DNA from 3 places in the Herbaspirillum sp. 1173 genome. Region 2 is predicted to be linked to each of the others. Evidence: predicted binding sites of a transcription regulator. Region 2 holds the regulator's gene; each other region holds the start of a gene.

Region 1 (4,356 bases), on a different contig from region 2:
GGCGGCATCCTGGCCGCCATCGCCAAGACCCGCCCGGTGCCGCTGTACTTCATCGGCGTGGGCGAGAAGATCGAAGACCTGCAGCCGTTCAATGCCACCGAATTCGTCGATGCCCTCCTGAGTTGAACCGATGATTGAATTTACCCGGGTTTCCAAGCAATACGCGCGCGAGGTCTATGCCCTGCGCGACATTACGTTGTCGGTGAAGAAGGGCGAATTGATCTTTTTGGCCGGCCCTTCCGGTGCCGGCAAGTCCACGCTGCTGAAGATGATCGCGGCCATCGAGCGGCCCACTTCGGGCAAGCTCACCGTCAGCGGCACCGACATCGCGGGCTTGAAACCTTCCGGCCTGCCCTACCTGCGGCGCAACCTGGGGCTGATCTTCCAGCAGCAGAAGCTGTTGCTGGACCGCAATCTGCTGGCCAACGTGATGCTGCCGCTGATCGTGACCGGCTCTTCCCGCCCGGATGCGGAAAAGCGCGCCCGCGCCGCGCTCGACAAGGTCGACCTGCTGGAGAAGGCCATGTGCGAGCCGCTGGAACTGTCCGGCGGTGAGCAGCAGCGCGTGGCCATTGCACGCGCCATCGTCAACCGTCCGCAGATCATTCTGGCTGACGAGCCGACGGCCAATCTGGACCGGGCCAATGCCAACAAGGTGCTGGCCGCCTTGAAATCCTTCCACGGCGTGGGCGTGACCTGCCTGATCTCGACCCACGACGAAAATTTCCTCACCGGTGCCGACCGCATCATCTACCTGGACCGTGGCCGCATCGTCGATGGCTGGCACAACGGCGTGGCCAATCCCGTGGAGGTGTCGCCATGAACTGGCTCCGACAGCATTTCGCCGCCATTGCGGACGCCCTGCGCCACCTGCTGCGCTCGCCGGGCAATTTCCTGTTGAACGTGCTGGTGGTCTCGATTGCGCTGGCGTTGCCCTTTGCCGGCCTCTCGGCGCTGGAAAACGTGCGCCCGATCTCGGAGCAGATGTCGGTGGAGCCGGAGATCAGCATCTTCATGAAACCCGATGCCAGCCGCGAGGCCGCGCAGGCCGTGGGCAAGACCATCAGCCAGGTGTTGAAGGACAGCAACACCAATGGCAAGGTCGAGTTCATCCCGCGCGAAAAAGCCTTCGATGCGATGAAGAGCAAGACCGGCCTGGCCGACGTGCTGGCCACGCTGGGCAGCAATCCGCTGCCGGACAGCTACGTGGTGCGCCTGCCCGGCTTCGAGAACGCCATGAATGCCAGCCGGGTGGATGACATCGCCCAGCAGCTCAAGAAGCAGCCGGGCGTGGATACGGTGCAGATCGATTCCGAATGGGTCAAGCGCCTGGCGGCGCTGCTGCGCATCCTGCGGCTGGTGCTGCTGTTCCTGGGGATCACGCTGGGGGCGGTGGTGGTGGCGGTCGTTTTCAACACGATTCGCCTGCAGGTCATGACGCAGCGCGACGAAATCGAGGTCTCGCGGCTGTTCGGGGCGACCAATTCCTTCATCTATCGTCCGTTCTATTACACCGGCGCGCTGCTGGGCCTGTGTGCGGGCGCGGTGGCGCTGGGGCTGGTGGTGGCGGCGCAGCAGCCGCTCAATGAAGCCATCCTGGATTTCGCCCACCTGTATGCCTCGGAATTCCAGCTGGCCCTGCCCAGCCCCATGGCCATCGGCCTGCTGCTGGCCATCAGCGGCTTGTTGGGCTTGTTCGGGGCGATGCTGTCGGTGCGCAGGCAGTTGGCAAGGAAGGCTTGAGCGCCAGCTCAGCCATCCGGTTCGCCTGGCCTGAAAGCCCGCTCATGCGGGCTTTCCTTTTTTGACAGGAACATTCACCTGATCCTGCTGCCCATACAATAAGAGCGGCGTCAGATCGTCTTCTACTTGAAGCCAAGTTCATTTGACCGGTTTACCACCCCCCAGCACCGAAGCTTCCCAATGCAGGATGGCCATTTCCTGCGCCTTGCCCCTCACTTGGCGCGCTGCAAAAAAGTGTTACAAGTTTCTGGCCCCCTTTTGACCCCAATCGCAACTTTTGTCGCCCAAAGGCGACTAATATGAAGGGGAAGTAATGCAATGATTAGCTGAGCAGCAATAGTTCTTGGCTATCAACACCGCACCATCATGCAATTAGCACTCTTGGGTGACGAGTGCTAGAATACCTTATTGAATTGCTCCAGTTTTATCGGAGCACTGCACCAAACAGCGTCTGGCCATGTTGGCCGCGCCGGGGAAGTTGGCAACATTGCCCCCGGCAACCGAAGCATCCGCTTCCTACCGTTTCATACTGTTTCCGCAAAGGAACCAAGGAGAATCCATGAAAACTGCGTCTGCACACACTGCACTCATGCCTGCCGAGTCCAATGCGCTCGCGCTGGGTTTTTCCGGCAGCCTGGGCAATATCGACGCGTATATCTCGGCAGTGAACCGCCTGCCCATGCTGACCCACGAAGAAGAGATCAAGCTGGCGCGCGACCTGCGTGAAAAGAACGACCTGGGCGCCGCTCAGAAGATGGTGCTGTCGCACCTGCGCCTGGTGGTGTCGATTGCCCGTGGCTATCTCGGCTACGGCCTGCCGCACGCCGACCTGATCCAGGAAGGCAATATCGGCCTGATGAAGGCCGTCAAGCGCTTCGACCCGGCCCAGAACGTGCGTCTGGTGTCTTATGCCATGCACTGGATCAAGGCCGAGATCCACGAGTACATCCTGAAGAACTGGCGTCTCGTGAAGGTCGCGACCACCAAGGCCCAGCGCAAGCTGTTCTTCAACCTGCGCAGCCACAAGGAAGGCCTGGACGCGATGACGCCGGCCCAGGTCGAGGCCCTGGCCAAGACCCTGGACGTCAAGCGCGAAGAAGTGATCGAGATGGAAACCCGTCTGTCCGGTCGCGACATCGCCCTCGAGTCGCCCACCGATGATGAAGATGACAAGTTCGCCCCCATCGCCTACCTGTCCTCCGACAATTCGGAACCGACCCGCGTGATCGAAGCCAAGCAATATGACCGCCTGCAGTCCGAAGGCCTGGAAGCGGCCCTGTCCAAGCTGGATGACCGTTCGCGCCGCATCGTCGAAGCCCGCTGGCTGGCCAATGACGACGGCTCGGGTGCGACCCTGCATGAACTGGCTGACGAGTTCGGCGTGTCGGCCGAGCGTATCCGCCAGATCGAAGCAGTCGCGCTGAAGAAGATGAAGACCGCGCTGCAGGCTTACTCCTGATCCGGATTTCATTCAGGTCAGCAGCAATGAAAAAGGCACCCTCGGGTGCCTTTCTTTTTATCCAAACGATTTATATCGTTTCAAGCCATCACGACAGCAGCAGCTTGATGTCATGCGCCAGCGTCTGCGGCCCTTGTCCGTGCTTGACGAACAGGCGGATGTGTCCCTGCGGATCAAATACGTAGCTGCCCGCCGTGTGATCCATCGTATAGCTGCCCGGCTGCTTGCCCGGCACCTTCTGGTAGAACACCTTGAATTCCTTGGCCACCTTCTCGGTCTGCTGCAGGTCGCCGCGCAAGCCAAGGAAACGCTTGTCGAAGGCCGGCACGTATTGCGCCAGCACTTCCTGGGTATCGCGCTCCGGATCGACGGTCACGAAGAGCACCTGCACGCGGTCGGCGTCCGGTCCCAGTTCCTTCATCACGTTGGACATCTCGACCATGGTGGTCGGGCATACGTCCGGGCATTGCGTATAGCCGAAGAACATCACCACCACCTTGCCCTTGAAATCGGCCAGAGTGCGCGGCTTGCCGGTGTGGTCGGTCAGTGCGAAGTCCTTCGCGTAATCCAGCCCGGTGACATCGGTATTGTTGAACTTCAGTTCAGGCTTGGACGGCCCGCAGGCCGCCAGCAGCGTTGCGCAGCCGGCCAGCAGCAGCGCCGAGAGGAATCGTTTCATGCGTTCAGGGAATCAGAAACTGCGGAACAGGAAGTAATGGTCCACCAGCAGCACCGCAAACAGGATGGACAGGTAGACGATCGAATAAGCAAAGGCCTTGCGCGCGATCAGGTCGGTGTAGTGGCGATAGATCTGCCACGAATACCAGAAGAAGATCGCGCCCAGCACGATGGCCGTGCCCAAGTAGATCAGGCCGCTCATGCCGATGGCAAAGGGCAGCATGCTCACCGCCAGCAGTGCAATGGTGTACATCAGGATGTGCAGCTTGGTGACCTCCATGCCATGCGTGATGGGCAGCATCGGCAGGCCGGACTTGGCGTAATCGTCGCGGCGGTACATGGCCAGCGCCCAGAAATGCGGCGGGGTCCAGATGAAGATGATCATCACCAGCACCCAGGCCTGCATCGGCACGTCATTGGCCATGGCCGCCCAGCCCAGCGCGGGCGGCATGGCGCCGGCCAGGCCGCCGATGACG
Region 2 (4,356 bases):
CGGGTCAGGCCGGGGCGCAGTTGCGCCACCATTTCCTTGGAGACGAAGTTGCCTTGCTGGATGTCGATGCGGTAGGGCTTGAAGAAGCCGAACAGGCTGTTGCTCTTGCCGGTCACCTTCACGCCCGAAGTATCGGTGGGTGCTGCCTGTTCCGGTGCCTTGGTCGAGGAGCAGCCGGCCAGCGAGACGGCCAGTGCAGCCAGGACGCCGATGGCGGTGGTGTGATGACGGGACTTCATTCGGGAAAGCATGCGCATAAAGATTTCAACCGGGTTGAGCCATGAGCCTAAAGCGCTATATGATAAGCTAGAACTTACTTCTTAAATAGGCATGAGTGCGTTCCGGGTGTAAAAGGGCGTTCCCCACCGCCCCGCCGGAACGGTCCGCCAGGTCTTCCCAGTGGACCGCCGCGCCTGTTCGAGACCAGTAAAACCCGGGAACCCACTCTACCATGCCGAACAATCCATCCGAACTGAAGGCCAGCGGCCTGAAGGCGACCCTGCCGCGCCTGAAGATCCTCGAAATCTTCCAGAACACCTCCGTGCGCCATCTCAGCGCCGAAGACGTCTACAAACAATTGCTCTCTGACAACCTCGATGTCGGTCTGGCCACCGTCTACCGCGTGCTGACCCAGTTCGAACAGGCCGGCCTGCTCCAGCGCAATCACTTCGAGACCGGCAAGGCCGTCTTCGAACTCAACGAAGGCTCGCACCACGACCACCTGGTCTGCCTGGATTGCGGCAAGGTCGAGGAATTCTTCGACGCCGAAATCGAGAAGCGCCAGCTCAAGATTGCCCAGGAGCACGGTTTCGAGATCGCCGACCATGCCCTGGCCCTCTACGGTCATTGCAAAAACTGCAAGAAAGTGAAGAAGTAAGTTTGCTTTCGCTTGCCTGGCTTGATTCCGGCAAGGCTGCATGAAGAAAAATGTAAAAAAGCCATGTGAGGTCTCACATGGCTTTTTTGCGTCCTGGCGCGACGGTTGTGCTGGCCGGGATCAGTGCTGGCTCAAGGCGCTGGAAAGCAGCTTGGCCGTGATGTCGACGATGGGAATGACGCGTTCGTAGGCCATGCGGGTCGGTCCGATCACACCCAGGGTGCCGACGATGCGGCCGTTGACCTCGTAGGGGGCGGTGACGATGCTCATGTCGTCCATCGGCACCAGCTGGGATTCTCCGCCGATGAAGATCTGTACGCCCGTGGCCTTGCTGGACACATCCAGCAGCTGCAAGAGCCCGGTCTTCTGCTCGAACATGTCGAACAGGCGGCGCAGCGAATTCATGTTGGAGGAGAGGTCGGTCACCGACAGCAGGTTGCGTTCGCCGGAGATGACCACGTTGTTGTCGGCCTCTTCGTTCATGGCGTCGCTGCCGGCTTCGACGGCGGCCTGCATGAGCGCGGTCATGTCGTCGCGCAGCTGGCGCAGTTCGCCTTGCAGGTGGATGCGCACCTGGTCGAAGGACTGGCCGGCGTAATGCTGGTTGATGTAGTTGGCGGCCTGGGTCAGCTGGCTCGGGGTGTAGTCGACGTCGGTCAGGAGCATGCGGTTCTGCACGTCGCCGCCCTGGTCGACGATGACCAGCAGGATGCGCTTTTCCGACAGCCGCAGGAACTCGATCTGCTGGAACATCGATTCGCGCTTGGGCGTCATCACCACGCCGGCGAACTGCGACAGCGAGGACAGCACCTGGGCCGCATTGGTGATGATCTTCTGCGGCGAACCGCTGTGCTGCAGGCGTGCCTGCAGGCGGCCTTCGAGGGCGCTCTCGTCGATGGCCTCGACGGTGAGCAGCGTGTCGACGAACATGCGATAGCCGCGCGGCGTGGGCACGCGGCCGGCCGAGGTGTGCGGGCTGGCGACGAAGCCCATCTCTTCGAGATCGGCCATGATGTTGCGGATGGTCGCCGGCGACAGTTCCAGGCCCGACAGTTTCGACAGGGCGCGCGAGCCCACTGGCTGGCCGTCGGCGATGTACCGTTCGACCAGGGCCTTCAGGAGTGTGCGGGCGCGGTTATCGAGTTGCATGGGGCATATTCTAGCGGCATATCCGGTAAATGTGACGGCCGCGTCAGTTCTTCCAAAAATTGAACAAAGGTTCAGGCTTGCGCCTGCAGCCAGTCGTGCAGCTCATGCAGGTCGCGGCAGATGGCGTCGGGCGTGATGCCCTCGGGCAGGGTGCGGTCGAAACGGTTCATCCATACTGCCCGCAAACCGGCCCGCTGCGCACCTTGTACGTCCAGCAGCGGATCGTCCCCCACATAGACCGTCGCCGCCGGGGCGACCTGCAGGGCCTCGCAGGCGGCATGGAAGATGGCCGGATCCGGTTTGGCGCGGCCGAAGCGATGCGCCGCAATCGAGACCCCGAAGTGCCCGGCCAGGCCGATGCGCTCCAGGTCGGCAAAGCCGTTGGAGACCGAACCCAGCGTGAGCTGGCCCTTCATGCGCAGCAGCGCCGGTTCGACGTCATCGAACAGCGCCACCGTGCTGCGGGCTTCGGAGAACAGGGCCATGGCCGGGTCGACCAGCGCCAGGTCCACGTCATGCTCGCGGAAGACCTCGGAGAGCGCCGTGTGGCGCAGCTTCCAGAGGTCGATGCGATACATCGGGTCGGTCTTCATCAGGGCCATGCGGCGTTCGCGCAGGCTGGCAATCGTATGGGCCGCCACCACCGCGGGCGCATGCTCGCGCAGCCAGTCGTAGAGCAGGCCTTCGGCGCGCACCAGCACCGGTTCGATGGCCCACAGGGTATCGTCGAGATCGAACAGGACCGCCTCGATGGGGGAGGGAGCGGGCGAGGAGGGCAGGGAGGAAGCGCTTGGTTTCATTACAATGTCATCTCAAATTATGGTCTAATCCGCAGCATGTGGCCCATCAAATTACCCGTTCAGGCAGCCGTACCCAAAACCGTCGCCATCGTCGGCAAGTTCCAGGCCGTCGGCATCGCGCAGATCTTGTCGGACATCGCGGTGTTCCTGGAGTCGCATGGCCACACCGTGGTCTTCGAGTCCGAGACCGCCGAGAACATCGCCCTGCAAGGCTATGACAGCATGACGCCCGAGCAGATCGGGCATCACGCCGACGTGGCCATCGTGGTCGGCGGCGACGGCACCATGCTCGGCATCGCGCGCCAGCTGGCACCCTACAACGTGCCGCTGATCGGCATCAACCAGGGCCGCCTGGGCTTCATCACCGATATCGCCCAGGACCGCATGATACCGGCTCTGGCCGACATGCTGGAAGGCAAGGTCGAAGCCGAGTCGCGTTCGCTGCTGGAAGCGCGGGTCTACCGCGAGGGCAGCGAGATCTTCCGCGCGCTGGCCTTGAACGATGTGGTGGTGGCGCGTGGCTCCACTTCCGGCATGGTCGAGCTGCGGGTGGAGGTCGATGGCCGCTTCATGTACAACCAGCGTTCCGATGGCCTCATCGTGGCCACGCCCACCGGTTCCACTGCCTATGCCTTGTCGGCCGGCGGCCCTATCCTGCATCCCAGCCTGCACGGGATCGTGATGGTGCCGATTTCTCCGCATTCGCTGTCGAACCGTCCCATCACGCTGTCGGATTCCTGCGAGATCGTGATCCAGGTGGTGGCCGGGCGCGAGGTCAGCGCCAACTTCGACATGCAATCCTTGACCAGCGTGCTGCATGGCGACCGCATCGTGATCCGCCGTTCGGCGCACAAGATCACTTTCCTGCATCCCGAGGGCTGGAGTTATTTCGATACCCTGCGCGAGAAGCTGCACTGGAATGAATACCCCTCCATAGAAGGCCGATTACAATAAGCGCGCATCAAGCCCGGCCATCGCGTGCCGGCTCGCTTGAGCCTACTGGCCTGTCCGTCCAACCCGCTGCGAGACCACCATGCTGCGTACCTTAACGATTCGCGACTTCGTGATTGTCGATGCCATCGAGCTCGAATTCGCGCGCGGATTCTCCGTCTTCACCGGCGAAACCGGCGCCGGCAAATCCATCCTCATCGATGCCCTGGCGCTGGCCATGGGCGGACGGGGCGATCCCAGCGTGGTGCGCGAGGGCGCGGCCAAGGCGGATGTGAGCGCCGATTTCACCGCCACGCCGGAAGTGATGGCCTGGCTGGACGAACACGAATTCAGCGGCGAGCACGACGGCGTGCTGCTGCGCCGGGTGATCGACAATGCCGGCCGCAGCAAGGCCTACATCAACGGCAGCGCCGCCACCGCCGCGCAATTGCGCGAAGTCGGCGAGATGCTGGTGGACATCCACGGCCAGCACGCGCACCAGTCGCTCATGAAGGCCGATGCCCAGCGCCAATTGCTGGACAGCCAGGCCGGCCTGCTGGAGCCTGCCCGTGAAGTGGCTGCCGCCTACAAGACCTGGCG
Region 3 (4,356 bases), on a different contig from region 2:
TCTGCCGAATGCAATCTTGTCGTCGATGTAGCCGGCATGGGCATCGGTACTGTTCTGGAACTGGGTGAATCCGCTCAGCGCGCCGGTGCGGACCGCTTCGTTGTAGATGTTGTCATTCCCGCGCTCGCGGATGGTGCGGTAACCCACGGTGACATCGTGCGTAGTGCCGCCCCAGGCGAATCGCTGCGTGTAGCGGGGTTCGATGCCCAGCGTTTCATAGTTGCGCGGCTGATGCGAGAGGCGCACGCCGGTCACGTTGATCAAGCTGCTCTGGCGGGTCGCCTGGTTGAAGTAGGTCCGGATCTCCAGCTCCTGATGATCCGACAGCGTATTGAGGTAACCGACGTCGAAGCCTTTGCGGGTACCGCTCCAGTTGTCGCGCTGGCGGGTGTTCTGGAACGGGTCGGCGGCGTACTGCGCGGTGGTGAGGCCGCCCGGCGTGCGGCTCAGCACATCGTAGTAATTGAACTTGGCGTGGAGTTCTGAACGCGGGGAAATTTCGTAGCGCATCTTCAGCGCAAAATCGTTGAGATGTTCATCGCTCTTGTCGCGCCATCCGCTGCCGTCCTGGCCCGAGTACAGGAAGGCCATGCCCAGGCCATTGTCGCTCTGGCCGCCGGCGAAGGCGGTGTACTGCGCATTGCCCCCGCCCTTGCCGTAGCTGTTGTAGCGCACCGAAGCATCACCCGAGATACCCTCGCCTGCCGGAATGGAGCGCGTCTTGAAATTGATGATGCCGCCCACGTTCTGCGGGCCGAAGCGCACCGCGCCGCCGCCACGGATGACATCGATCGATTCGATGTTGTTCAGGCTCAGGGGCGCAAACGAAAGCTGGGGCTGGCCATAGGGTGCCACCGACAAGGGGATGCCATCCAGCAGGACGGTGGAGCGCGGCGAAAAGCGTCCGGTCAGTCCGCGCACGCCGATGTTCAAGGCGATCGCGCTGCCGGAGCTACCGGCGCTGTCGCTGGACTGCACGCCGGGAATGCGGCGCATCACCTCGCCGATGCTGACGGCGCCGGTGCTGTCGATCTCCTGCTTCTTGACCACGGTGCGGGCACCGGGATAGGTCTTCACGCTGCTCTCGAAGCCAGTGCCGAGCCAATCGCTGCTGACCTGGATCGGTTCCAGCCCCGTCGGCCCGTCGGGCGCCGCGGACTGCTGCGCCATGCCGGCCAGCGGGAAGCCGAGCATCACGAGCGAGGCAAGGGTTGAAGTGGCGATACGCAGATCGCGTGCATGGTTGAATGGGGCCTGATTGTTCTTCATTGCATTTCGGTCCAATAAAAATACTGGCGAACCTCCGCCGTTCATTTCTTATAAAAAAAGGCTCTTCCGGACTGATCCGAAAGAGCCGCAATAATAATGATTCGCATTCTATTTTTTACATATTCAGAGCCATGCCTGCATTTCTCTTAACTGACCTCGAATTTTTTTGAGTGCCGCTGCGCAGACCAGGCGCGCAAACACGGCAATTGACGCCTTGAAAATTCCCCAACCCATCCCTATACTTAGCACTCGTCACGGCAGAGTGCTAACAGCGCCGCCGGGCGCAATCCCCTTTTTCATGCGGTGACGTCTGCTGCATTTGGAAGAAAACCGTTGCAGGCATCGCCGCAATCAATGCTAACTTATTGAAAATTAAGGAGTTCTCATGAATCTTCGCCCTTTGCACGATCGCGTTATCGTCAAGCGCCTCGACCAGGAAACCAAGACTGCTTCCGGTATCGTTCTGCCTGACGCAGCGACCGAAAAGCCGGACCAAGGCGAAGTCCTGGCCGTCGGCAACGGCAAGATCCTGGAAGATGGCAAGGTCCGCCAACTGGCCGTGAAGGTCGGCGACCGCGTTCTGTTCGGCAAGTACTCCGGCCAGGCCGTGAAGATCGATGGCCAGGAACTGCTGGTCATGCGCGAAGAAGACCTGTTCGCCGTCGTCGAGAAGTAATTCGGCATCCGGCCTTCCTTTTCCTTCTATATAGATAGAGAAAACGTGAAGGCCATCGGCAACAAGACAGCAGCCGGTGCTCCCTGAATCTTCAGGCCCGAGCCCGGCGACATGAACTGAACCGAATTTCTGGAGAATCCAACATGGCAGCAAAGCAAGTTATTTTCGGCGATGAAGCACGCGCCAAGGTCGTCAACGGCGTCAACATCCTGGCCAACGCAGTCAAGGTCACCCTGGGCCCCAAGGGCCGCAACGTCGTGCTGGAGCGCAGCTTCGGCGCCCCGACCGTGACCAAGGACGGCGTTTCCGTCGCCAAGGAAATCGAACTGAAGGACAAGCTGGAAAACATGGGTGCCCAGCTGGTCAAGGAAGTCGCTTCCAAGACCTCCGACAACGCCGGTGACGGTACCACCACCGCAACCGTGCTGGCTCAAGCCATCGTGCGCGAAGGCTTCAAGTACGTCGCCGCAGGCTTCAACCCGACCGACCTGAAGCGCGGTATCGACAAGGCTGTCACCGCCATCGTCGGTGAAGTGAAGAACCTGGCCAAGCCCACCACCACCTCCAAGGAAATCGCTCAAGTCGGCTCGATCTCGGCCAACTCCGACGCGGACATCGGCGACATCATCGCCAAGGCCATGGAAAAGGTCGGCAAGGAAGGCGTCATCACCGTGGAAGACGGCAAGTCGCTGGAAAACGAACTGGACATCGTCGAAGGTATGCAATTCGACCGTGGCTACCTGTCGCCGTACTTCATCAACAACCAAGAGAAGCAGATCGTCGCTCTGGACAATCCCTTCATCCTGCTGTTCGACAAGAAGATCTCCAACATCCGTGACCTGCTGCCGGTGCTGGAACAAGTCGCCAAGGCTGGCCGTCCGCTGCTGATCGTGGCTGAAGACGTCGAAGGCGAAGCCCTGGCTACCCTGGTGGTCAACAACATCCGTGGCATCCTGAAGACCGCTGCCGTCAAGGCTCCTGGTTTCGGCGACCGCCGCAAGGCCATGCTGGAAGACATCGCCATCCTGACCGGCGGCCAAGTGATCGCCGAAGAAGTCGGCCTGACCCTGGAGAAGGCTACCTTGGCTGAACTGGGCCAAGCCAAGCGCGTTGAAATCGGCAAGGAAAACACCACCATCATCGACGGCAACGGCGAAGCCGCTGGCATCGAAGCTCGCGTGGCAATGATCCGCACCCAGATCGGCGAAGCGACCTCCGACTACGACCGTGAAAAGCTGCAAGAGCGCGTGGCCAAGCTGGCCGGCGGTGTTGCACTGATCAAGGTTGGCGCTGCCACCGAAGTCGAAATGAAGGAAAAGAAGGCCCGCGTCGAAGACGCCCTGCACGCTACCCGCGCTGCTGTTGAAGAAGGCGTCGTGCCTGGCGGTGGCGTGGCCCTGCTGCGCGCTCGCGCCAACGTCAAGGACTTGAAGGGCGACAACGCCGATCAGGAAGCCGGTATCAAGATCGTGCTGCGCGCCATCGAAGAGCCGCTGCGCCAGATCGTCTTCAACGCCGGCGACGAGCCGTCGGTGGTGGTGAACAAGGTGCTGGAAGGTTCGGGCAACTTCGGCTACAACGCCTCCAACGGCACCTACGGTGACCTGGTGGAACTGGGCGTGCTGGATCCGGCCAAGGTGACCCGTTCGGCCCTGCAAAACGCTGCCTCCGTGGCCAGCCTGATCCTGACCACCGACGCCCTGGTGGCCGAAGTGACCGAGGACAAGCCGGCCGGCCTGCCTGGCGGCATGGGTGGTATGGGCGGCATGGGCGGCATGGACGGCATGATGTAATTGGCCTTCCGGCTGCAGGCCATGCATCGCATGGCCTGTGCTGCAAGCAAAAAACCCGCATCAGCGATGATGCGGGTTTTTTGTTGGGCGGCGATCGGAGCGGATCCGGAATGCAAGGCCTCCTCTCCGAGCTCGCGCAGCTGAGTTGACCGAGCATCGACCTCACAAAGGTTTCTGCATAAAAAAAGACCCGCATCCAAATGCTCTTGAACCCTAAACATACATAGTTGGCGAGGGAACATCCCGCGACGGTTGATGTTGTTGAGCTATAGCTCCATGCAGCAACTATGTAGAAACGCATAGATATGATGAAGAGCAAATGGAAATTTGGAGGATAGTGGCCCGGTTCGTGAAATCGCCCCACTCCGGTTAGGCCAGATCCCGAGTATGGCGACCAGATTAAATAGTGAGATGCTCAGAAGGTAAAAAAGCCCCGACTGGAAATCGCGAGGCATATTGGATTGTCTCGCGCTAATCGAGATCACTAGCTTGATTAGGGCCGGTTCACACTCAATCTGCGAGATGCGTTGCCTCCAGCAGGTGTGGTGGCAAGGCGTGTGTCAGGGCTGGCGGTGGTGCCGCCAGCCCTGATGTGCAACGCGGCCAGCGCCTTCTAGG

What was found. Region 2 encodes HrcA, which represses chaperone genes, less so after heat shock. Its sites were predicted from a motif close to TTAGCACTCNNNNNNNNNGAGTGCTAA; they were not measured.
Region 1: rpoH (RNA polymerase sigma factor RpoH) is a predicted target of HrcA. The motif match lies at 2,116-2,142, and genes of this name have one in related genera.
Region 3: groES (co-chaperone GroES) is a predicted target of HrcA. The motif match lies at 1,512-1,538, and genes of this name have one in related genera.

The regions. Positions count from the first base shown of each region.
Region 1 is NZ_JAVDSP010000012.1:32,717-37,072, reverse strand. Features, by position in the region: gene ftsY (signal recognition particle-docking protein FtsY) at 1-126, shown strand, start outside; gene J2X56_RS24970 (cell division ATP-binding protein FtsE) at 131-823, shown strand; gene ftsX (permease-like cell division protein FtsX) at 820-1,743, shown strand; gene rpoH (RNA polymerase sigma factor RpoH) at 2,303-3,202, shown strand; gene J2X56_RS24955 (SCO family protein) at 3,291-3,881, opposite strand; gene cyoE (heme o synthase) at 3,894-4,356, opposite strand, start outside.
Region 2 is NZ_JAVDSP010000007.1:119,315-123,670, forward strand. Features, by position in the region: gene J2X56_RS20790 (outer membrane protein assembly factor BamE) at 1-239, opposite strand, end outside; gene fur (ferric iron uptake transcriptional regulator) at 452-877, shown strand; gene hrcA (heat-inducible transcriptional repressor HrcA) at 998-2,026, opposite strand; gene J2X56_RS20805 (HAD family hydrolase) at 2,098-2,826, opposite strand; gene J2X56_RS20810 (NAD kinase) at 2,863-3,780, shown strand; gene recN (DNA repair protein RecN) at 3,860-4,356, shown strand, end outside.
Region 3 is NZ_JAVDSP010000004.1:185,338-189,693, reverse strand. Features, by position in the region: gene J2X56_RS15540 (TonB-dependent siderophore receptor) at 1-1,269, opposite strand, end outside; gene groES (co-chaperone GroES) at 1,655-1,945, shown strand; gene groL (chaperonin GroEL) at 2,089-3,738, shown strand.